Regions from separate parts of the Thermoanaerobacterium thermosulfurigenes genome, predicted to be linked through region 2. Evidence: riboswitches for the same ligand, from Rfam matches in the RefSeq annotation. Region 2 holds a riboswitch; the other holds the start of a gene.
What was found. A riboswitch is a leader RNA that binds a small molecule or an ion and turns the genes downstream of it on or off. The one in region 2 is predicted to bind cobalamin.
Positions count from the first base shown of each region.

Region 1 (3,431 bases), on a different contig from region 2:
CACAACAAGCTGAGTACAATTATCGTATGGGTGATAGGATAACTGAAGAATATGGTTGGAGGTGATTTTATAAAAAATAAGCGCATAATAATCTTATGTTTAATAGCAGTAGTTGTATTGAGTCTTTTTATATATTATGATTACTACAGCTATAAGAAAAGTCATTTTCAGATTTATCTATATCAGACAAACGATGCACCTAATTTAAATTATAAGACGAAAAGCAAACATTTTAAAATTAATACAACGATTGAGATTGGGAAAAATACTAATACAAAGACGAATGGTTTAGATTCTACTGGAAACATCCAAAAAACACAAGATTCAAATGAATTTACTCCACTAAATTATACTATAAGAGTTGAGAACATTAGTAAGGGAAAATTAAATAACATTAAAATTGTTGCATTTCTTGACAAAGGGCTTGAGCCTTATATAATATCTGGACTTGTGTATTTTGGAACACCAATTCAACAGAGAATAGATTTAAATGCACCAAATACAAAGAAAAAAGATAATTGTATTGATGTTAGCAGATCTGCATGGCTACCAAATCTTTCTCAAATAGATGCAGATGAAAGGCAGAAAATATTAGATTCAATCAAAAAGCCTATAAAATTGATAATAAAATGGGACGGCGGGGAAGAAGACTTATTGCTGCAAAATTTTGATATAAAAATGTATTGATGTCCCTCAACGGGGCTATTTTTCTTGAACAGCTACTATATTCGCTATATGATGTGAGGTGATATCAATGAATCTATATAAGCAATTATACTTAGGGGATTTAGGCAATCGCATGGTTTACATATATGAAATATTTCTTATTAATGTAGCTGTATTGATGTTTGTTTGGCTTGGCTTTTCGCTTTATAAATGGAGACGATCTGGAAATAGGAATTTCATAAAATGGTGGGGGATAATAGTTGGTATTCTTTTTACTTTGGGATTGTATATACTGATTTTTTCTAAGATATTTTCTGGACAACAATATTTTGTTGCCTCCCAAACTGGCATTTACATTCCAAGATCAGTTGATATACTGAAGAATAACTATACAGGCGATAGGGACCAAGAGCTATGTTACATCGTTATGAAGTTCAATAAGACCCAAATGGATGATTTCATAAAATCTGCAGAAGAAAAAGGATGGAAGTTTGGCACAGTGATACCGTACTCATTAGCAAAATCACTACCACAACCTAATTTAATGCTTGGGAGAAAATATCCATTTCCAAAAGTGAAAAAGGATGGATACTATTATTTATATACAAATACAAAGTCCAAAGGTTCAACTTCTTTTAGAACTAACTATACGACTAATAAGCTATTCTTTTTGGATACTAAATCAGGTATATTGTACTTTTACTATGACAGTTTCGAACTTGCTTAGGATTTGCGTTTTGAACTTCATTAAAACAGTGTGCTTTTTGATACTACACATTTCATTTGATAATTGGCCCTTAGGGCTATTTTTTTATATAAAAAAATTTTTAAAAAACTGTAACAAAATGAGGAAGAAATTTGTCTATATATTCAGAGAGGAAATTAATCTTGTGAAATTTTCGTTATATAGATAATTTGTTTTATAGAAATTGGAGGCAGAGTGTGGGATGAAAAAATACAGGGAGTTTATCTTAAAGGCATTTATTTTGATTTCAATTATTTTAGCGGTATTCATCATGTTTGTGATTTTGGATATTACAGTAGTAAAAATTTATACAGGATGAGATGATAGATTCATGGCAAATTATTGCAAAAAAAGGCTGTTTATTTTCATTGACGCAATTTTGCATTAAAGATATAATATAGTTAAACTAAATATGGTCTTAAGGTCCGAAAGGTTAATAGGAAAAGCGGTGAGAAGCCGCTGCAGCCCCCGCTACTGTAAGCGATGATGAGGCTCAAAAAACCACTGGGGAAACCGGGAAGGTTGAGCTAAAGATGAATCGCAAGCCAGGAGACCTGCCTTAAGATGAGAAAAACACCTTCGGAGGGGAGGTTGGTAATGTGATACATATTTGCTTTAGAAAATATGGGGCATACCTTCTCGGTATGCCTTAGTTTTTTAGATTAATGTTTATGTGTTTTGCATTTTTCAAATCTTTAAGAAATTGGAAGGAGAGATCTAAGTGAAAAAGTGGATTAAAAATATTGTAGTTTTCATCATAGTAGCAGTTCTTTCATTAAGTCTTGTTTCATGTTCTCAAACTACAAAGGAAAAAGCATCTACTAATGCTAATTCTGTGAAGACGGAAGTTAAGGCTACATTCCCATTGAAAATTACTGATTTTATGGGTAGGCAAGTTACGATAAAAAAGGAGCCTAAGAGGATCGTATCATTATCTCCATCAACGACCGAGCTGATTTACGCAATTGGCGCTGGCAAAAATGTTGTTGGTGTTACTAATTACGACGATTATCCGCCGGAGGTAAAAAGTGTTGCGAAAGTTGGAGGATATGAAGGGCCTAATATTGAAGCTATAATGGCTCAGAAACCTGATATAGTTTTTGCATCAAATCTTTCTGGGAAGGACCAGATGGAGACTATCGAGAAATCAGGCATACCAGTGGTGGTATTAGAAGCGCAAAACATAAACCAGATATATGATTCAATAAAGATATTAGGTGAGATAACAGGCAATGTAGAAAAGGGAAATGAAATAATAAGCAGCATGAAAGATAAAATTAAAGAGATCAATGATAAAGTGAAGGATTTGCCGAAAGTAAATGTGTTTTATGTTGTTGATACAAATGGGAACTGGACGGCTGGCAAGGGAACATTCATCGATGAGCTTATAACATTGGCTGGTGGAAACAATGTAGCCAGCGATGCAAACGGATGGGCACAGTACAGCATGGAGAAACTAGTACAGAAAAATCCTGATGTGATAATCACATCACCACATGCTGCAAACGCTAATGAAATAAAAAATATGGCAGGTTATAAGGATACAAAAGCGGCGAAAGATGGCAAAATATTTATAATCTCCAACGATGACATTGTCACTAAGCCATCTAATAGAATTGTCTTAGGATTAGAAGAAATTGCAAAAGATTTGCATCCGGAGGCATTTAAATAAATTGAAAGTGAGAAAAAGCTTTTATTTGATAATTTCTGCAATGGTTTTGATTGCATCCTTGATGTTTTCTGCATCAGTGGGTGCAGTCAAAATGCCATTAAAAAGCATTATTGATGTCATTTTTGGCGTTGGCAATGCTACAGACAAGATGATATTGTTGAATCTCAGATTCCCAAGGATTATTGAAGCTGCTTTCACTGGGATGGGACTTTCTGTGGCAGGTACATTCTTTCAAGGACTTTTGAAGAATCCTATGGCAGATCCTTATGTTTTAGGCATATCATCAGGAGCTGCATTTGGAGCATCTATTGCTATCGTTTTAGGGTTTGGGCTTCTTGGTCTTCAATT
Region 1 is NZ_JBPODR010000020.1:1,895-5,325, forward strand. It holds gene HNR52_RS08510 (hypothetical protein) at 1-65, shown strand, start outside; gene HNR52_RS08515 (hypothetical protein) at 52-687, shown strand; gene HNR52_RS08520 (hypothetical protein) at 755-1,393, shown strand; cobalamin riboswitch at 1,816-1,987, shown strand; gene HNR52_RS08525 (ABC transporter substrate-binding protein) at 2,133-3,083, shown strand; gene HNR52_RS08530 (FecCD family ABC transporter permease) at 3,085-3,431, shown strand, end outside.
Region 1: another riboswitch for cobalamin. It lies ahead of HNR52_RS08525 (ABC transporter substrate-binding protein); the one in region 2 lies ahead of metE (5-methyltetrahydropteroyltriglutamate--homocysteine S-methyltransferase).

Region 2 (3,431 bases):
TGTCATCGGTTCCTTTCGTTTTACATCTCCAAATATTATTGGAGGTTTTACACATCTTGTTCCATATGATTGTACCCACCCATTTTGTGTAAACAAAAATCCTTCTAATAATTGTCCGAAATACTCAACCATGTCGTTTCGTTCATATTCTCCATGAACAAGCACGTCAAGCCCTATTTTTTCTTGAAAATCAATTATTTCTTTTATTTTTTTCTGCAATTGTTGCTCATATTCAGTCTCCGTTATTTCTCCTTTCCTCCATAGCTGACGAATTCTTCTCACCTCAGATGTTTGAGGAAAAGAACCTATAGTAGTCGTTGGCAAAATAGGAAGCTTAAATTTTTCCTTTTGGACTAAAATGCGATTTTCAAATTTATCTTTTCGAATAAAATCTTCTTCATTTAAATTTTTAACATTTGAACGAATCTCAGCATCAAAACTTAATGAATCTGTTATTTTCCTCTTCAAAACCTGTTGATTAAATATATAAAGGTCATTCTTCTCAAAGTCATAATCAATACATAAACTCTTTAAATCCTTAAGTTCTTCCAGTTTTTCTTCTGCAAATGCCAAAAATTCTTTTATATTTTCTTCAATACTTTCTTCATTAAGAAGCGTATACGGAACATGCAGAAGTGAACAAGATGTACTGAGCCATATATTTTCCGGCATAACAAATTGTTCTAATATTCTTATCAATTCCATGCTTTTTTTATAATCATTTCGCCATATATTTTTCCCATTTACAATACCTGCTGATAAAATTTTATTGGAGGGGAAACCAGATCTTTTTATTAAATCAACATTTTTTATTCCTTCTACTAAATCTAAACCTAATCCATCAAAATCCAATTCTATCAACGTTTCATAAATATCTCTTACATCTCCAAAATACGTCTGAATTAATATTTTTGTATTTCTTTTTTTGGCCAATAACTTCTTGTAAGCTATTTTAAATAAATTAATGTCTTCTTGCGTTAAATCTGTTACCAATATAGGTTCATCTATTTGAATCCATTCAGTTCCTAATTCCTCAAATTTTTTTAAAATTTCTATATATGTATTTGTTAATTCAAATAAAATTTCTTCAAAAGTTCTCTTAGTGTTAAATCTTGCTAACTTTAAAAATGTAAACATACCTATTATAATAGGTCTTGTATTTATTCCCAATTCCTTTGCTTCTCTATATAAATCAAAAGGTTTTGTATCATTTAAAAAAAATTCAGTATCATCGTCTATTTCAGGAACTATATAATGATAATTTGTATTAAACCATTTTTTCATAGGTAAAGCTTTTACATCTTCTTCAATATCTTGATATCCTCTAGCCATAGCAAAATATGTATCAATAGGTAAAAGATCTAACTGCTTATACCTTTTAGGAATAACATTTAAAAGAAATGCCATATCCAACATGTTATCATAAAATGAAAAATCATTAGATGGAATATAGTCTATACCTTTTTCTTTTTGTACCAACCAATATTTTTTTCTCAATTGCTTAGATTCTGCAAAAAGTTTACTTAAACCAATTTCGCCTTTAAAATACTTTTCTACTACTTTCTTCAATTCGCGGTTTACTCCAATGCGTGGATAACCTACTATTGTTGTTTTCATTATTTTTCCTCCTTATCTCCATTCCCAAAGATTTGGTTTTATTTACACATAAGGCAGGTCTCCTGACTTATCTTCATCCTACTTGTTTCCCTTCCTATCATTTAGATAGTGGTATACGAAACGTTCGTCCAAAATACAGTAGTGGGTGCTGTTCAAGATTCTCACTTGATTCCCTATTATCTTCTTTTTTAAAGAAGCACCTTATATGCGAATTATCTTTTTCCATATCCTTATTGAAGATATGAATGACAACTATTTTAAAAACATTTATGTTTATTTTACTATTATGAAAATAATATGTCAAGAACGAATTTTCAAAATACAAAAACAGAAGATAAGTTATTTAATTGAACTAACTTATTTCTCTTTTTCTAACTCATTCTTTCAAAAAGATAGTGAAGTTTTATTTCTACATTTCATTGCTATTTCACACGATTTTTGACCTAAAAAAATTTTATTTAAGTCACAAATAGCAAAACTTTTTGATAAGCTTCACGTAACATAATTCTCAAATGAAGAATATAATATAAAGACATATTAAAATAGGGGGTTTTACTATGCATGTTATATCAAGTTTATTATTCTCAATATCAGCAAATATCGATAACTTTACTGTAGCCATAGCATATGGGATTAAAAAAATAAGAATTGGGATATTAAGTAATATTCTAATCGCTTTAGTATCTGGTATTGGTACATTTCTATCAATGTCTATAGGATTACTTATAAATAGATTTCTACCCACAAACATATCAAATATCGTTGGCAGTCTTATACTTATTATGCTAGGACTATGGTTTATTTTAGACTATTACAAGAAACGAAAAACATATACTTTTAACTTTAAAAATAACTACGAAATCCTGATTAATTCAAAAATCGCAGACACGGATAATTCAAAATATATAGATATGAAAGAATCTATTATCCTTGCTTTTGGTTTAACAATAAACAATTTAGGTTTGGGAATTGGAGCAAGCATTACAGGACTTAACATATATTTTACTACATTATTAACAATTATTTTCAGTTTATTATCCATTCTTTTAGGTTTTATGCTTGGCAATACTTACTTAGCCAAAATATTTGGCAATTATGCACCATTGGTCTCTGGAATTTTAATTGTCTTTTTAGGTATATACGAAATTTTTATTTAAATCGTTAAATTTTTATGATATGTAAAAAATCTCCCACCTATAAAAGATGGGCTATTTATTAAACATCTATCGAATATTTCTAAAAATTGATTTTTAGAGTAATTTGGTTTATGCTATAAGAGTAATCTTTTGTTTAGTATATCGGAGTGATAAATGATGACATTAATTAAGTCAAAAAAATCAGCTATCTTACTTTTTCTTATATTAGTAATAATAGGATTTACTTTTTTTTATGGCAAAAGCCTATTTTTCAAACATAATTCTGCAAACAATGTCAAATCTGTTAAAATTGTATCTAAGATAAAAGCTAAAAAAGCAAGCAAAAGTTATAATGAGCCGATAACAACTGCTGTTACTTCTACAGAGTATCCGATTAAAAGTAGTACAAGTAAAATTACATCTATAATATCATCAAACGCAATATCTGATAATGAAATATTATCGCTGGTAGACAGAAGCAACAGAAATGAACTATTTGAAAGCCCAATGCCTCTTAATACCCCTATATTCAGCAGTAACAAAAAAGCCAACAAATTACTGGCACTTACATTTGATGATGGACCTTCAAAAGAGTTTACTAAAAAATATGTAGATGTTTTAAAAAGCTTAAATGTTAAATCCACTTTTTTTATTGTAGGGAAAATGGCCGAAAAAAAT
Region 2 is NZ_JBPODR010000045.1:4,411-7,841, reverse strand. It holds gene metE (5-methyltetrahydropteroyltriglutamate--homocysteine S-methyltransferase) at 1-1,617, opposite strand, end outside; cobalamin riboswitch at 1,653-1,836, opposite strand; gene ytaF (sporulation membrane protein YtaF) at 2,175-2,774, shown strand; gene HNR52_RS11540 (polysaccharide deacetylase family protein) at 2,931-3,431, shown strand, end outside.